3 regions of the Kitasatospora viridis genome follow, and region 3 is predicted to be linked to each of the others. Evidence: riboswitches for the same ligand, from Rfam matches in the RefSeq annotation. Region 3 holds a riboswitch; each other region holds the start of a gene.
The links. Region 3 has a riboswitch for S-adenosylmethionine ahead of thrC (threonine synthase). Riboswitches for the same ligand answer to the same signal wherever they lie in the genome.

Region 1 (5,756 bases), on a different contig from region 3:
TACCCGCAGGACATCGAACTCTCCGCCGAGAACGCCGATCCGGGCCTGCACCCGAACTGCGCGGCGGCGTTCTCCGCCGACGACGGCAGCGCGGAGCGCCTGGTCCTGGTGGTCGAGGCGGACGGCCGGACGCTGCGCGGCGGCGGCGAGCAGCTGCGCGAGCGGATCCGCCGCGCCGTGCAGGAGAGCCAGCGCCTGGAGGCGGACGAGATCGTGCTGGTGCGCCGGGGCTCGCTGCCGAAGACCTCCAGCGGCAAGGTGCAGCGCCGGGAGACCCGACGCCGTTACCTGGACGGCGAGTTCGGGGCGGCGCAGGCCGCGGCGCCACGCGAGCGGGTGGAGGCCGGGCGGTGACCGGGCTGCTGCGGGCACCGGCGCCGGTCGGCGGCGCGCGGATCCTCGGCGTCGGCGCCTACCGGCCCAGCCGAGTGGTGGAGAACCACGAGGTGGCGCCGGCCATCGACTCCAGCGACGAGTGGATCCGGCGGCGCTCCGGCATCGCCACCCGCCGGTTCGCCGCGCCGGACGAGACCCTGGTGGCCATGGCCGCCGCGGCCTCGCTCAAGGCGCTGGCCCACGCGGGCGTGCCGCCGCACTCGGTGGACACGGTGATCCTGGCGACCATGTCGAACCTGGAGCAGTCGCCGCCCGCAGCACCGCGGTTGGCGCACCAGATCGGCGCGCCGGAGGCCGGCGCGATGGACCTGGGCGCGGCCTGCGCCGGCTTCTGCCACGCCCTCGCGCTGGCCGACGGACTGGTCCGCTCCGGGCAGAGCCGGCACGTGGTGGTGGCCGGCACGGAGCGGATGAGCGACATCATCGACCCGACCGACCGGGGCACCGCCTTCCTGTTCGGCGACGGCGCCGGCGCGGTGGTGGTCGGGCCGGCGGAGGCGCCCGGGATCGGGCCGGTGGTGTGGGGCTCGGACGGTTCGCGCGCGGCGGCGATCGCGCACACCGGCCCGTGGACGGAGCTGCGGCCGGCCGGCACCGCAGCCCGCCAGGCCGACACCGAGCCGCGCCGGGCTTGGCCGACCATGCGGATGGACGGTCAGGCGGTGTTCCGCTGGGCGGTGGCGACCGTGCCGGAGGTCGGCCGGGAGGCGCTGGCGGCGGCCGGGGTGGGCGCGGCGCAGCTGTCCGCGTTCATCCCGCACCAGGCGAACCTGCGGATCGTGGACGCGGCCGTGAAGGCGCTGGAGCTGCCCGAGCACGTCGCGGTGGCCCGGGACCTCGCCGAGGCGGGGAACACCTCGGCCGCCTCGGTGCCCCTCGCGATGGAGCGGCTGCTCAGCGAGGGCGCCGTCGAGCCGGGCGGCCTGGCCCTGCTGGTGGGCTTCGGTGCGGGCCTGGCGTACGCGGGCCAGGTGGTCGTGCTGCCGTGACCGGGCCCACCACCGGTAGTCAACGAGCAACAGGGGAGGCCGACATGGGCGAACACCTCTGGTACATCCCGAACACGGTCGAGGCCGGCCACCGCGGCGACGAGGTGCGCGAGGACTGGGACACGCTCGACCACTCGACCGAGCTCGCGCTCGCGGTCGAGCGGCACGGCTGGGCCGGCGCGCTGCTCGGCACCGGCTGGGGCCGGCCCGACACCTTCACGGTGGCGGCGGCTCTGGCCGCCCGCACCACCACCTTCAAGCCGCTGATCGCGGTGCGGCCCGGCTACTGGCACCCGGCGAACTTCGCCGCGGCCTCGGCCACCCTCGACCGGCTCAGCCGGGGCCGGGTGCTGGTCAACGTGGTCAGCGGCCTGGACGACCCGGCGGCCTACGGCGACGGTGAGTTCGACCAGTCCCGCCGCTACGCGCGCACCCTGGAGTTCCTGCGACTGGTGCGCCGGCTGTGGGGCGAGGACGGGGTGACCTTCCACGGCGAGCACTACCGGGTGACGGACTCCACGCTCCGGCCCCGCCCGTGGGGCGCCGAGGAGGGGCGCCACCCGCCGCTGTACTTCGGCGGTGCGAGCCCGGCCGCCGAGGAGGTGGCGGCGCGCGAGGCCGACGTCCAACTGTTCTGGGGCGAGCCGCTGGACGGCGTGGCCGAGCGGATCGCCCGGCTCCGTGCCCTCGGCGAGCGCCTCGAACGCCCGCACCCGCCCCTGGAGTTCGGGCTGCGAGTGACCACCGTGGTGCGGGACACCAGCGAGCAGGCCTGGCGCGCGGCCGAGCAGAAGGTGGCCCGGATGGCGCGGCAGGGCGCGCACGACCCGGAGGCGGCGCAGCGCCGCGGTGCGGTCGGCCAGCGCCGCCTGCTCGACCTGGTGGACCGGGGCGAGGTGCTGGACAGCTGCCTCTACACCGCGCCGGGCCGCTACGGCGGGGCGGGGGCCGGCAGCACCTGGCTGGTCGGCTCCGCCCGGGAGGTCGCCGACGCGCTGCTGCGCTACCGCGAGCTCGGGGTGACGCACTTCGTGCTCTCCGACACGCCCTACCAGCGGGAGATCGCCCGGATCGGCGACCAACTGCTGCCGCTGCTCAGGAAGTTCGAGCCGAGGTGAGACTACGCGGGCGGTGCGCCGGGCGTGCGCAGCAGGTGGAACGAGCTGGTCTGCCGCAGCGTGAAGCCGATCGACTCGTACAGCCGGATCGCCCCGGTGTTCGTGCCGGCCGTGTGCAGGAACGGCGTGTCGCCGCGTTCCCTGATCCCGGCGGCGACGGCGCGGACCAGCCGGGTGGCCAGGCCCCGGCCGCGGTGCTCCGGATCCGTGCAGACGGCGCTGATCTCGGTCCAGCCGGGCGGGCGCACCCGCTCGCCGGCCATGGCGATCAGTCGGCCGTCCTGCCGGATGCCGAGGTAGCCGCCCAGCTCGACGGTGCGCGGCAGGAACGGCCCCGGCCGGGTGCGGGCGACCAGGTCGAGCATCTCGGGCACGTCCGCCGCCCCGAGCCGGACCGCCTCCGGGTCGGGCTCGGCCCGCAGCGCGGTGTCGACCAGCTGCACGAGCCGGCCCGACTCCTCGATCCGCCAGTCGGCGGACGGCGGGGTGATCTCCCCGCCGACGGAGGTCAGGTTGCCCGGCCCGACCAGGGCCGCGAGGTCCGCCCAGGCGCGCGGATCGGCCGGGTCGGCGAGCGCGGTGATCGGCGAGACGTCGGCGCGGTAGCGGGCGGCCAGGCCGACCCGCTCGGCGAACCGGAGGTGCGGGCCGGTGAGCGCGGCCCAGGCGGGGTTGTCGAGCGGGTGGGGCGCGATCCCGCCGGCGGTCGGCTGAGGCTGCGACGGCTGCGGCGGGTGGACGCTGGTGGACATGGTCGGGAGGTCTCCCATCGGGACGTTCGAGCAAAGCTAGGAGCCCTGCGCGGCGGATGTCAACGACCGCCCGGAGCATGAGATCCACGACCCTCACGCCGTGTCAACCCCGGTCCGGAGTGCGTCGGTTGACGAGCAGTGACGCACGGGACCGGCGTGGCGCCACGATGATCGTCCGTCATCCGGCGGGGATTGTGCCGGACGACACTGTCGGGTTACGGTGCATCAAGGTCATGAGTGTCAGCGTCAAGCCCTGGCTTGCTGACCGGCAACCCTCCCACGCGGCGGGGTGCCCCAGGTGAGGACCGGGCGGTGCCGAACGGCGGCACCGCAAGCGCGAGTTCGAAACGGTGCGACCCGAAGGGGGACGGAGATGACGGGAGTGCGACAGGCCCTCGCGCTGCGGACCGCCCCGGTCACCGTCAAGGCCCGCTGCCGGGTCACCACGTCGTACGCGCGGCTCCACATAGACCTGCAGCGCGTGACCACCGCACTCTGTCCCGCCTCCTAGCGCCTCGCGCCGTGCGGCCCACCGCAGTGCCGCGCTCCGCCGTCTGACCCGGGTCACCGCACCTCCTCCGTCCTGACCGCACCGGCCCCGGCCGGCAGCCGTGTCGGGCGTGCCGCGTCCCGCCCCGTCAACGACCACCTCTTCGACCCGGAAGCGGTTCCCCATGCCCGAAACCCCAGAACCCCTGCACCTGGCCGTCGCCCTCGACGGCGCCGGCTGGCACCCGGCCGCCTGGCGCGAGCCCGACGCCCGGCCCGAGGCCCTGTTCACCGCGCGCTACTGGGCCGACCTGGTCGCGGAGGCCGAGCACGGCCTGCTGGACCTGGTGACCATCGAGGACTCGCTCAGCCTCCAGTCCACCCACCCCTTCCGCCCCGACGGGCGCACCGACCAGGTGCGCGGCCGGCTGGACGCGGTGCTGATCGCCGCCCGGATCGCGCCGCTGACCAGCCACATCGGCCTGGTCCCGACCGCGGTGGCGACCCACACCGAGCCGTTCCACCTCTCCAAGGCGATCGCCACGCTCGACCACGTCAGCGGCGGCCGGGCCGGCATCCGGCTCAAGGTGTCCGGCCGGGTCGACGAGGCCGCCCACTTCGGCCGCCGCACCGTGCCCGAGCTGCGGATCGAGGACCTGGACACGCCGGTCGGGCAGGAGCTGCTGCGCGACCTCTTCGGCGAGGCCGAGGATTACACCGAGGTGCTGCGCCGGCTCTGGGACAGCTGGGAGGACGACGCGGAGATCCGCGACGTGGCCACCGGCCGCTTCGTCGACCGCGCGAAGCTGCACTACATCGACTTCGAGGGCCGCCGGTTCAGCGTGCGCGGCCCGTCCATCACCCCGCGTCCGCCGCAGGGCCAGCCGGTGGTCGCCGCCCTGGCGCACCGCGGCGAGCCGTTCCGGCTGGTCGGCCGCTCGGCCGACCTCGGCTTCACCACCCCGCAGGACGCCGCGGACGCCCGGGCGATCGTCGCCGAGATCCGCGCCGCCCAGGCCGCCGCCGGCCGCGCCGAGCAGCCCCTGCACGTCTTCGGCGACCTGGTGGTCTTCCTCGACGAGCAGCCCGGCGCCGCCGCCGACCGCAAGCTGCGGCTGGACCGGCTGGCGGGCACCGGGTACACCAGCGACGCCCGGGTCTTCACCGGCACGCCCGCCCAACTCGCCGACCTGCTCCAGGAATGGCAGCAAGCCGGGCTCACCGGCTTCCGCCTGCGCCCCGGCGCCCTGCCGCACGACCTGACCGGGATCACCCGAGGCCTGGTGCCCGAGCTCCAGCGCCGCGGGGCCTTCCGCACCGCCTACGAGGCCGGCACCCTGCGCGGGCTGCTCGGTCTGCCCCGCCCCGCCAACCGTTACGCCGGCGTTGCTGCTGGAGCAGCCGGTGCTGCCGCTGCCGCCGACCTCGTCGGAGCCGAAGGAGCCACCGCGCGATGAGCAAGCCCGTCAAGCAGATCCACCTCGCCGCGCACTTCCCCGGCGTCAACAACACCACGGTGTGGAGCGACCCGGCGGCCGGCAGCCAGATCGACTTCAGCTCCTTCGTCCACCTCGCCCGCACCGCCGAGCGCGCCAAGTTCGACTTCCTGTTCCTGGCCGAGGGCCTGCGGCTGCGCGAGCAGAACGGTGAGATCTACGACCTGGACGTGGTCGGCCGGCCCGACACCTTCACCGTGCTGGCCGCCCTCGCCGCCGTCACCGACCGGCTCGGCCTGGCCGGCACCATCAACTCCACCTTCAACGAACCCTACGAGGTGGCACGGCAGTTCGCCTCACTGGACCACCTCTCGGCCGGCCGCGCCGCCTGGAACGTGGTCACCTCCTGGGACGCCTTCACCGGCGAGAACTTCCGCCGCGGCGGCTTCCTCGCGCAGCCGGACCGCTACGACCGCGCCCGGCAGTTCCTCACCGCCACCTGGGAGCTGTTCGACTCCTGGCGCGGCGACGAGATCGTGGCGGACAAGGAGAGCGGGGTCTTCCTGCGCGAGCCGC
Region 2 (5,756 bases), 2.2 Mb from region 3:
CGGGGCCGGATCGCGACTGTGCGCGCCGATCTCGTGCCGGACGCTCACCGGGACGGGTGATCGGGGAGTAGCATCCGGAGGTGGTGGACGTGGTCTGGATCACATTCGTCTGACACATGGGAGCAGGTCCTGATGACGCACAGCAGCGACGAGGCGCTCACCGTCCTCGTCTACAGCGACGACCGCAACACCCGGGCGCAGGTGCTCGCGGCCCTCGGCCGGCGCCCGGCGGCCGACCTGCCCGAGGTCGAGTACCAGGAGTGCGCGACCACTCCCGCGGTCCTGCGGGCACTTGAGAAGGGCGGGGTGGACCTCTGCGTCTTCGACGGCGAGGCGGTTCCGGCCGGCGGCCTCGGCCTGGCCCGGCAGGTGAAGGACGAGATCTACGGCTGCCCGCCGGTGCTGGTGCTGATCGGGCGCCCGCAGGACAGCTGGTTGGCCGCCTGGAGCCGGGCCGACGCGGCGATCTCCCAGCCGGTGGACCCGGTGGCGCTGGCCGAGGCGGTGGCCACCCTGTTGCGGGCCCGGCTCGGCGCCAGGTCACTGGCCCGCTGAGCCGGCCTGCGGTCCGGCCCGGCGGACGGTCGGCCGGGGCCGGCGCCCCGGCCGTCTCAGCAGGAGAGAAGGGCCGCCGTCCACGCGACGGCGGCCCTTCCGCGCTCGCTAGGCTGACCGCGTCCCTCCCGACAACGGCGCACCTGGAGAACCGGTCATGGCGAACGTGAACCCTGCGAACGGCGGCGACGACCCCGTGCAGGTGAGCCGCACCTGGCCGGACGTGCTGAGCAGCCTGCTGGCCGGCACCGACCTGGACCGCGCCGACACCGCCTGGGCGATGGACCGGATCATGAGCGGCGAGGCCAGCCCGGTGCAGGTGGCCGGCTTCATGGTGGCGCTGCGGGCCAAGGGCGAGACCGTGGACGAGGTCAGCGGCCTGGTCGAGGCGATGTACGCGCACGCCCGCCCGCTGGAGATCCCCGGGCCGGCCGTGGACATCGTCGGCACCGGCGGCGACCGGGCCAAGACCGTCAACATCTCCACCATGTCGGCGATCGTCGCCGCGGCGGCCGGCGCCAAGGTGGTCAAGCACGGCAACCGGGCCGCCTCCTCGGCCAGCGGCTCCTCGGACGTGCTGGAGAAGCTGGGCGTGCGGCTGGACCTGACGCCCCGTCGGGTCGCCGAGGTGGCCGAGGAGGTCGGGCTGACCTTCTGCTTCGCCGCCACCTTCCACCCCGCGATGCGGCACACCGCCGCCGCCCGGCGCGACCTCGGGGTGCCGACCGCCTTCAACATCCTCGGCCCGCTGACCAACCCGGCCCGGGTGACGGCGCACGCGGTCGGCTGCTTCGACACCCGGCTGGCCGGCCTGATCGCCGGGGTGCTCGCCGAACGCGGCTCCACCGCGCTGGTCTTCCGCGGCGACGACGGGCTGGACGAGCTGACCGTCTGCACCACCTCGCGGGTCTGGCTGGTCCGCGACGGCCGGGTCACCGAGACCGTGCTCGACCCGCGCGAGCTGGGCATCGAACTGGTCGCGATCGAGGCGCTGCGCGGTGCGGACGCCGAGTACAACGCGGCGGTGGCCCGCCGGGTGCTGGCCGGCGAGCGCGGGCCGGTGCGGGACGCGGTGGTGCTCAACTCCGCTGCCGCGCTGGTCGCGTTGGACCTCACCGCGGCGCCGCTGACCGAGCAGCTGGCGGCCGCCATGAAGCGCACCGAGGAGGCCCTGGACTCCGGCGCCGCCGCCGCGCTGCTGGACCGCTGGTCGGCGGCCACCGCGCGGTAGCACCCGCGCAGTCGCCCGCCATCCGGTCGGTGGTCCGGATGGCGGACGGCGGATTGACCACTCCTCGGTCGGCTGCTTAGAGTCTGCGCCAGGTCATGAGTGACAGCGCGACAAGCCCCAGCTTGCTGTCCGGCAACCCTCCGTCCGTGGCGGGGTGCCCTGGGTGAAGACCGGGCCGAGCGGCGAGGTGCCGCCGGCAAGCGCGGACCACCGGACTTTTCGCACCCCCGGGGTCCCTGACCCAGGAGGAGTGCATCCCGATGTCGTCCACCAACGCCGCTGCCGCCACCACCGTCACTGCTGCTCCCGCCGCCTTCGCCGAGCCGCTCGCCGTGCTGGGCTCCGAGGTCGAGGTCCCGCTGGTCTCCGGCGAGAAGGTCGGCTACGCCGCCCTCGACTACGCGGCCAGCGCCCCCGCGCTGCGCCGGGTCTGGGACGACGTCGCCGCCTACGCCCCGTACTACGGCAGCGTGCACCGCGGCGCCGGCTACCTCTCCCAGCTCTCCACCGAGCTGTACGAGCAGAGCCGGCAGGCCGTCGCCGACTTCCTCGACCTGCGCGAGGGCGACCAGGTGGTCTTCACCCGGGCCACCACCGACTCGCTCAACCTGCTGGCCGGCGCGGTGCCCGCCGGCACCCGGGTGTTCGCCTTCGAGACCGAGCACCACGCCTCCCTGCTGCCGTGGCAGCAGGCCGGACTGGCCGTCACCTACCTGCGGGCGCCGCGCTCGCACGCCGAGGCGGTGGCCGCGCTGGACGCCGCGCTGGCCGCCGACCCGGCCGGGCCGGACGCGCCCCGGCTGCTCTGCGTCACCGGCGCCTCCAACGTGACCGGCGAGCTCTGGCCGATCGCCGAGCTCACCGGGACCGCGCACCGGCACGGCGCCCGGGTGGTCGTGGACGCCGCCCAGCTGGCCCCGCACCACCGGGTCTCGGTGCGCGAACTGGACGTGGACTGGATCGCCTTCTCCGGCCACAAGCTCTACGCGCCCTTCGGCGCGGGCGTGTTGGCCGGCCGGGCCGACTGGCTGGACGCGGCCGAGCCCTACCTGGCCGGCGGCGGCGCCTCCCGCACCGTGGCCCGGCAGGCGGACGGTTCGGTGGCGGTGGAGTGGCACCGGGGCCCGGCCCGGCACGAGGCCGGCTCGCCCAACGTGATCGGCGCCTACGCGATCGCCTCCGCCTGCCGGGCGCTCACCGAGGCCGGCCTGGACGCGCTGCGCGAGCGCGAGGAACTGCTGATCGAGCGGCTCACCGAGGGCCTGGCCGCCGTGCCCGAGGTGCGGGTGCTCAGCCTGTTCGGCGCCGACGCCGCCCGGGTCGGCGTGCTCTCCTTCGTGGTGCGGGGCTGGAACAGCTCGCACTTCTCGGCGGCGCTCTCCGCCGAGTACGGCATCGGCGTGCGGGACGGGCTGTTCTGCGCGCACCCGCTGGTGCGCACGCTGCTCGGTTCCGAGGACACCGCCCCGTCCGAGTGCGGCGCGCCGGAGCCCTCGCTGCCGGGGGAGCGCAGCCTGAACGCGATCCGGGTCAGCTTCGGCGCCGGCACGCCGCTGGAGCACGTGGACCGGTTCCTGGCCGCGGTGCGCGAGCTGGTCACCGACGGGGCGCGCTGGAACTACCGCAACGAGGGCGGCCGTTGCGTGGCGGACACCCGCCGCTGAGCGGGGCCGGGCCCGGTCAGCCGTCCAGGCCGATCGAGAACGCCGCCTCCAGGTCGTGCTGGGAGTAGGTGCGGAAGGAGATGTGGGTCTCCGTCGAGGTGACGCCGGGGACCTTGTTGAGCCGGGCCGGGATCACCTCGGCCAGGTCGTCGTGATGGCGCACCCGGACCATCGCGATCAGGTCGTACCCGCCGGTGACCGAGTACACCTCGCTCACGCCGTCGATCGCGGCGATGGCCTCGGCGATCTCGGGGATCCGGTCGACGCTGGTCTTGACGAGCACGATGGCAGTGATCACGAGGAGGCTCCTGGATTGGGGACGGGATCAGGGTATCCGGCCCGCCTGGCACCCACCCAGAGGGCCAGGAAGCCGCCGGCGAAGCCGATCACGTGGGCCAGGTAGGCGACCCCGGGCCCGGCCTGCGGGGCCTGCGGCCGCATGGCCGGCGCCGACCACCACTGCACCGCGAACCAGAGCCCCAGCACCAGCCAGGCCGGGAACCGCAGCGGCAGGAAGAGCAGCACCGGCACCAGCGCGGTGACCCGGGCCCGCGGGTAGAGCCGCAGGTACCCGCCGAGCACCCCGGCGATCGCGCCCGAGGCGCCGACCAGCGGGCGCAGCGCGGCCGGCCCGGCGTGCGCGGTCAGCGCGTACCCGTAGACCGCCAGCAGGCCGGCCGCCAGGTAGAAGAGGAGGAACCGGGCGCGGCCGAGCCGCTGCTCCACCGCCGGGCCGAAGACCTGGAGGAAGAGCATGTTGCCCAGCAGGTGCAGCCAGCCGCCGTGCACGAAGAGCGCGGTGAGGGCCGAGAGCCACGGGCGCTTGCCGGGCGTGGCGAGCAGCGGGCAGCCGGGCAGCGGCGGCGCCGCGCCGGCCAGCCGATCGGCCGTCAGCGGACGGTCGGTCAGCAGCTCGGCCGGCACCGCGCCCCAGCGCTGCTGGTAGCGCTGGGCGGCGCAGGCCCGGTCGGCCGGCCGGCTGCCGTAGGCCGGGTCCAGCCCGCTCGGCCCGGCCAGGAAGACCAGGCAGTTGACCGCGATCAGCAGGTAGGTCACCAGCGGTGCGGGGCTGCGCAGCACCTGGCGGAACGGGCTCACGGACATGCGGCGATGCATTCCGCGCGGCGGTCGCGGCGACACCGGCCGGTCCGCCGGGCGGGTGAGGTGTCCAGCAGGTGGACATCTCACGGTTCGGCGCCCGGGGGCGGATAAGCAGCCCATAAGGTGGGGGCCTGGCCGGCACCAGGGCCGGACCAGGAGCCGCCGAGAGGACCCGATTCCCATGACCGCCGTCCCCCTGCCCACGGCCGAGACCCGCTGGCGCTGCACGCTCTGCGGGAACCTGACCCGGTTCGACGTGACCCGGTCCTCGCGGGCCGTCGAGTTCATCCACCTGGACCTGGCCGGCGAGCCCAAGGTGGAGGAGCGCGAGGTGCTCAGCGAGACCGTCGAGTCGGTGCGCTGCCGCTGGTGCAACGCGGTCGACCAGGTCGAGCTGGTGTCCCGCCCGGGAGCGGGCGAAGAGGGCTGACCCGGACCGCCGCGGAGCGAGGGGTTCCGTACGTGGTGTCCGCCCAGGTGCCGCGCACGAGACAATTGTTCCGAGCGGTGTGTCAGCAGACCAGGGATCGGAGCCGAGGACGCGATGGAAGCAGCGAGTCAGGCCGCCGAGCCCGGAGTCGATGAAGCGGTCGACGACGTGGCCGACCACGCGGTCCGCGAAGCGGCGGCCGCGGCGTCCGGCGAGCCCGACGGGCAGCCGGCCGCCGAGCAGTTGGACCGGCCGCTGCCCGAGGGCGTCCGGCGCCGGGTGATCGGCCTGGCCGCCGACGCGCTCGGCGGCCTGCCGCTCGGCGACCTGCCCGCCACCCTGCGCCCGTACGCCAAGTTCACCCCCGTCCGCCGGGCCCGCTACGCCGGCACCGCGCTGGCCGCCGCGCTGGAGGCCGACCCGGTCTTCCGCTCCCGGATAGCGGACCGGCTGCGGGCCGGCCAGCCCGACCTGGTCGGCGCGCTGGAGGCCGGCCAGGTGCCCGGCGCGGCGGAGCCGCTGGACGTGGCCGCCGCCGCCTACCTGCTGCGCAGCAAGGGCTGGACCCGGCTGGTGGCGGAGGCCGGCGAGGAGGCCGAGCGCTCCGAGGTGGCGGACGCCGCCGCCGAGTCGGCCCGGCTGGTGGAGAAGCTCCAGGAGGAGCTGGCCGCCACCCGGGCCGCCGCCCGCGGCGACCTGGAGCGCCAGCGGGCCGAGGGCGAGCACGCCCGGCGGGAGTTGGAGTCGCTGCGCAAGAAGGTGCGCAGCCTGGAGG
Region 3 (5,756 bases):
AGCGCGCAGCCCGCGTCGGAGACCACCGGGACCTCCTTTGCGACCAGGTTCATGCCGTCCCGGATCGGGTTGACCAGGGCCACGTCGGCCAGCCGGTAGGCGGCCAGCGAGCGGGCGAAGTCGTCCTCCACCTGGAGTATCAGCGGCTGCCAGCGCGCGGTGCCGAACTCGGCGTTGATCTCCTCGCTGATCCGGCGCACCTCGGCGGTGTACTCGCGGTACTCGGCCAGGTCCTGCCGGGAGGGGTAGGCGAAGGCGACGTGCACCACCCGGTCGTGCCACTCGGGGCGGGTGCGCAGCAGGTGCCGGTAGGCCTGCAGGCCGCGGACGATGTTCTTGCTCAGCTCGGTGCGGTCCACCCGGACGATGGTGCGCCGGTCGCCCACCTGCTGCCTGAGCGCGGCGAGCCGCTGGTCCACGTCCGGCCGGTGCGCGCGCTCGCGCAGGAACTCGCCGTCGGCGCCGAGCGCGTGCACGCCCAGCCTGGTGGTCCGGCCCCGGTGGGTGACCGAGAGGTCGGCCCGGTCGACGGTGGCGCCCAACACCTGCTCGCAGCAGTCGGCGAAGGCCTCGGCCCAGCGCCGGGTGTGGAACCCGGCCCGGTCGGCGCCCAGCACGCCGGTGAGCACGGCCGCCGCCCGGTCGTCCGGCAGCAGCCGGAAGTAGTCGGCCGGCGCCCACGGGATGTGCAGGAAGTAGCCGATCCGCAGGTCCGGGCGCAGCTCGCGGAGCAGCTCGGGCACGAGGGTGAGGTGGTAGTCCTGCACCAGCACCGCGGCGCCGGGCGCGGCCTCGGCGGCCAGCGCCTCGGCGAAGGCCGCGTTGTAGGCCCGGAAGCCGGCCCACTGCTCGCCCGCCCGCCGGTCGAAGGCGGGCGAGGTCGGGGTGGCGTAGAGCATGTGGTGGAGGAACCAGAGGGTCGAGTTGGCCACGCCGTTGTAGGCCCGGTCGAACACCTCGGGGTCCAGGTCCAGCATCCGCACGGCCTGCCCGCCGACCTCGAAGCCGGCCCGGTCGAGCCGCCCGTCGGGCGAGCGCCGGGCCGCCGCCCGGTCGGCCTCGCCGAGTGCGGCGCAGACCCAGACGGCGTTCGGGTCGTCGATCGCGGAGAGCCCCGAGACCAGTCCGCCGCCGCCGCGGCGCAGGCTGAGACTGCCGTCCGCCGCGGTCGAGAAGGACACCGGGCCCCGGTTCGAGGCCACCAGGATGCGTGCGGTCGTTTGATCGGCCATATCTCGAACCTTGCCGGGGCCGCCGTGCGGCAAACCAGGACGTCGGCCACACCCCGGGACCGGTCAGCTCCGGCCGGACCGCTCCCGGTACTGCGGCAGTTCGATCACCGGGGGGCGCTCCAGCGCCGTGACCGGGTGGTCGTGGGCGGTGAACTCCCTGGTCACCGGGTCGCGGGAGAACTGGGTGAGCACCGGGCGGGCCAGGTCCTCGGCCGCCTTGAGCCGGTGGGTGCGGTCCAGCCGCTCCAGCGCGGTGCGGTAGATGGTGGCGGCCATCCGGCCGAGCGCCTGGCCGTCCTGGTGGCGGTGGTGCCGCACCCCGACGTCGACCTGGGCCAGCGCGTCCAGCCCGACCAGGTCCAGGGCGTCCACCAGCAGGCCGAGCTCCACCCCGTAGCCGGTCGGGAAGGGCAGCCGCTCCAGCAGCGAGCGGCGGGCCGCGTACTCGCCGCCGAGCGGCTGCACGAAACCGGCCAGTTGCGGCCAGTGCAGGTTGAGCAGCGGCCGGGCGACGAGTTCGGTGACCCGCCCGCCGCCGGCCGGCACCACCGCGCCGCCCTCCTCCAGCGGGCGGTCGTACATCGCCTTGACCAGGTGCACGTCCGGTTCGGTGAGCAGCGGCCCGACGATGCCGGAGACGAAGGCCGGGTCGAACTCGCGCAGGTCGGCGTCGATGAAGCAGACGATCGCGCCGCTTGTCACCATGAGTGATCGCCAGAGCACCTCGCCCTTGCCGGGCACCGCGGGCACCTCGGGCAGCACGGCGTCGCGCTGCACGACCCGGGCGCCGGCGGCGGCGGCGACTTCGGCGGTCCGGTCGGCGGAGCCGGAGTCCACCACCACGAGCTCGTCCACCAGCGGGACGCGCTCCATCAGTTCGCGGCGGATCACCTCGACGATCCCGCCCACGGTGGACTCCTCGTCCAGCGCCGGCAGCACCACGCTCACCGTGCCGGCCGGTCCGGCGGCCCGCTTGGCGGCGAGCAGCTCGGACAGCGGCCGGTCCGCCGCCGTCCAGGACCTGCGACGCAACCAGCGCGCTGCCTCCGGGAGAAGCTCCGGGCTCTGCTGGGCTGGCAAATCTCGCTCCTTGTCGGCTCTCTGAAATGGTCGCGGCCGTCTCGCGTAGCGGACGGTAGCGGTCAGCTGTCGTGCCTTCGGCTACAGTCTTCGTACTGCGATCAGACCTTCGCACACCGGGGTGGACCGCCGGCCAACTTGATCATCATGGCCGCCGGCTTCGCAGTCGGTGACAACTTCATAGAGCTCATCCAGAGGGACTGAGGGAACGGCCCGTTGACGTCCCGGCAACCTTCTCGACCGGCCTGTAGCAGGCCCCGGCGGGACAGGTGCCAATTCCGGCCTGTGGCGCGCCCGCGCCACGGGGAAGATGAGGAGAGAGGCCTCCGCCATCATGGCTACCGCTACCCCTGTCGCCGCGACGTCCGATGTTGACCTCGGCCCCGCCACCGCGCTGTCCTGTCGCGAGTGCGGCACCCGGTTCCCGCTCGGCCCCAGCTTCGCCTGCCTGGAGTGCTTCGGGCCGCTGGAGATCGCCTACGACTACAGCGGCTACGACACCGAGGAGCTGCGCAAGCGGATCGAGGCCGGGCCGGCCTCGATCTGGCGCTACGCCCCGCTGCTGCCGGTGCCGGCCGACGTGGCCGGCAAGCCCAACCTGAACCCCGGCTGGACCCCGCTGGTCAAGGCCGACCGGCTGGGCGCCGAGCTCGGCTTCACCGCCCAGCTGCACATCAAGGACGACTCCGGCAACCCGACCCACTCCTTCAAGGACCGGGTGGTGGCCTGCGCGATCGAGGCGGCCCGGGCCTTCGACTTCACCACCCTGTCCTGCTCCTCCACCGGCAACCTGGCCGGCGCGGTGGGCGCCGCGGCGGCCCGCGCGGGCCTGCGCTCCTGCGTCTTCATCCCGCACGACCTGGAGCACGCCAAGATCGTGGTGGCCGGCGTGTACGGCGGCGACCTGGTCGGCATCGAGGGCAACTACGACGACGTCAACCGGTTCTGTTCGGAGCTGATCGGCGACCCGGCCGGCGAGGGCTGGGGCTTCGTCAACGTCAACCTGCGGCCGTACTACGGCGAGGGCTCCAAGACCCTGGCCTACGAGATCTGCGAGCAGCTCGGCTGGCGGCTGCCCGAGCAGATCGTCATCCCGATCGCCTCCGGCTCCCAGCTCACCAAGATCGACAAGGGCCTGCAGGAGCTGATCAAGCTCGGCCTGGTCGAGGACCGCCCGTACAAGGTCTTCGGCGCCCAGGCGACCGGCTGCTCCCCGGTGGCCGCCGCCTTCAAGGACGGCCGGGACGTGATCCGCCCGGTCAAGCCGGACACCATCGCCAAGTCGCTGGCGATCGGCAACCCGGCCGACGGCCCCTACGTGCTGGACATCGCCCGGCGCACCGGCGGCGCGGTGGAGGACGTCACCGACGCCGAGGTGGTCGAGGCGATCAAGCTGCTGGCCCGCACCGAGGGGGTCTTCGCCGAGACCGCGGGCGGCGTGACCATCGGCGTGCTCAAGAAGTTGGTCGAGAGCGGTCAGCTGGACCCGGCCAAGGAGACCGTGGCGATCAACACCGGCGACGGCCTGAAGACGCTGGACGCGGTGGCCGGGACCGGCCTGACCGCGACCATCCGGCCGACCCTGGAGTCCTTCCGGGCCGCCGGGCTGGTCTGAGCCGCCTCCCCCACCCCCCAGATCCCCCCGAACCAGGAGAGCCACCGATGAGCGCCACCGTCCGCATCCCCACCATCCTGCGCCCCTACACCGACGGCCGGTCCGAGGTGACCGCCGAGGGCGCCACCCTGGCCGAGGTGATCGCCGACCTCGACCGCAACCACGCCGGCATCGGCGCCCGGGTGCTGGACGACGCCGGTGCGCTGCGCCGGTTCGTCAACGTGTACGTCAACGACGACGACGTGCGCTTCGACCAGGGCCTGGCCACCGAGGTCAAGGACGGCGCCACCGTCTCCATCATCCCGGCCGTGGCGGGCGGCTGCTGACGGTCCGTCGGCACACCCCAGGGGCGTCGCCCGGCCACTGCGGCCGGGGGCGCCCCGCCGTCGTGCCCGGGGCGGTGCGAGCAGCCCGGAGGCTGGGGCATAGGCTGTGCCCCGGCGTCCCGACCGTTGAGACATAGCTGCCCACGCGCACGCGGATTCATGTCGGCGACGCGTCAGAATTATTTGGACAATTCGCGGCTTCCGCCCGCTATGTCCGAGGCGAATTGCCGAACTCTGTCGTATTCCTCCCCTCCTGTCCGTCGGCCGGGTGGCTGAATTGGCGTTCAGTGACCCTGTTGCAGAGGGCTCCGATCCGGATACATTCAGCCGCGGTCGACGCATCCGCCTGTCCTCGGGACGCCAACTGGCAACCGGGGGCGGGTTGCTGCGGCAGGATCACGCCCCGGGGGGACACCTTCGGCATGGTCCGCCAGACCCGGGTCCGCGACCAGCGGGCGCGTGAAGGGCCAGTACAGCACTAGGGGAGTTCGGAATGGCTCAGGGCACCGTCAAGTGGTTCAACGCGGAGAAGGGCTACGGCTTCATCGCGGTCGACGGTGGTGCGGACGTGTTCGTCCACTACAGCGCGATCCAGATGGACGGCTACCGCACCCTCGAGGAGGGCCAGCGGGTCGAGTTCGAGATCTCCCAGGGGCAGAAGGGCCCGCAGGCGGACATGGTCCGCGCGGCGGTCTGATCCTTTCCGAACCTCGGAGTATCGGCTCTCACCGAGCTGGTGGACCAAGCGGCCGAGCCCGCACCCGACACCCCGTCAGGGGCCGGGGGCGGGCTCGGCCGCTTCCGTCGTCCCGGGGCGCCGCCGGGGGTGGCCGGCATCGTGCCGCCGTCCTCAAGGAGCTTGCACTCGCCACCCCAGAGTGCTAATCATTGGCGTTAGCACTCAGAGCTTGAGAGTGACAAACGGACCGGGTCGGTGAGGCCTCGGGGCGTGGCTGGGGAAAGGCCCCCCGCACCCCACGGCCGTCCGTCGCGGGCGCCCCCTGGTCCGAGCAGTCGACCGTGTCCTGGAGGACCACTTCCGATGGCCAAGATCATCTCGTTTGACGAGGAAGCTCGCCGCGGCCTTGAGCGCGGCATGAACCAGCTTGCCGACGCCGTCAAGGTGACGCTGGGCCCCAAGGGCCGCAACGTCGTCCTTGAGAAGAAGTGGGGCGCCCCCACGATCACCAACGACGGTGTCTCGATCGCCAAGGAGATCGAGCTCGAAGACCCGTACGAGAAGATCGGCGCCGAGCTCGTCAAGGAGGTCGCCAAGAAGACCGACGACGTCGCGGGTGACGGCACCACCACCGCCACCGTGCTCGCCCAGGCCCTGGTTCGCGAGGGTCTGCGCAACGTCGCCGCCGGCGCCAACCCGATGGCCCTCAAGCGCGGCATCGAGAAGGCCGTCGCCGCCGTCTCCGACCAGCTGCTGGCCCAGGCCCGCAACGTCGAGACCAAGGAGCAGATCGCGGCCACCGCCTCGATCTCCGCCGCCGACAC

Region 1: it holds a riboswitch for S-adenosylmethionine, as region 3 does, so the genes downstream of both, FHX73_RS45205 (putative leader peptide) here and thrC (threonine synthase) in region 3, are expected to answer to the same signal.
Region 2: it holds a riboswitch for S-adenosylmethionine, as region 3 does, so the genes downstream of both, FHX73_RS21260 (aminotransferase class V-fold PLP-dependent enzyme) here and thrC (threonine synthase) in region 3, are expected to answer to the same signal.

What each region holds. Positions count from the first base shown of each region.
Region 1 covers NZ_VIWT01000005.1:334,249-340,004, forward strand. Annotated here, with positions in the region: gene FHX73_RS37975 (fatty acyl-AMP ligase) at 1-354, shown strand, start outside; gene FHX73_RS37980 (beta-ketoacyl-ACP synthase 3) at 351-1,385, shown strand; gene FHX73_RS37985 (LLM class flavin-dependent oxidoreductase) at 1,430-2,503, shown strand; gene FHX73_RS37990 (GNAT family N-acetyltransferase) at 2,506-3,255, opposite strand; SAM riboswitch class IV at 3,485-3,598, shown strand; gene FHX73_RS45205 (putative leader peptide) at 3,629-3,766, shown strand; gene FHX73_RS37995 (LLM class flavin-dependent oxidoreductase) at 3,930-5,201, shown strand; gene FHX73_RS38000 (NtaA/DmoA family FMN-dependent monooxygenase) at 5,198-5,756, shown strand, end outside.
Region 2 covers NZ_VIWT01000001.1:4,711,308-4,717,063, forward strand. Annotated here, with positions in the region: gene FHX73_RS21250 (hypothetical protein) at 133-555, shown strand; gene trpD (anthranilate phosphoribosyltransferase) at 713-1,786, shown strand; SAM riboswitch class IV at 1,878-1,995, shown strand; gene FHX73_RS21260 (aminotransferase class V-fold PLP-dependent enzyme) at 2,047-3,450, shown strand; gene FHX73_RS21265 (Lrp/AsnC family transcriptional regulator) at 3,467-3,748, opposite strand; gene FHX73_RS21270 (rhomboid family intramembrane serine protease) at 3,745-4,554, opposite strand; gene FHX73_RS21275 (hypothetical protein) at 4,733-4,981, shown strand; gene FHX73_RS21280 (NYN domain-containing protein) at 5,096-5,756, shown strand, end outside.
Region 3 covers NZ_VIWT01000001.1:2,549,844-2,555,599, reverse strand. Annotated here, with positions in the region: gene FHX73_RS11250 (alpha,alpha-trehalose-phosphate synthase (UDP-forming)) at 1-1,232, opposite strand, end outside; gene FHX73_RS11245 (glucosyl-3-phosphoglycerate synthase) at 1,296-2,312, opposite strand; SAM riboswitch class I at 2,497-2,629, shown strand; gene thrC (threonine synthase) at 2,647-3,927, shown strand; gene FHX73_RS11235 (MoaD/ThiS family protein) at 3,975-4,253, shown strand; gene FHX73_RS11230 (cold-shock protein) at 4,747-4,950, shown strand; gene groL (chaperonin GroEL) at 5,296-5,756, shown strand, end outside.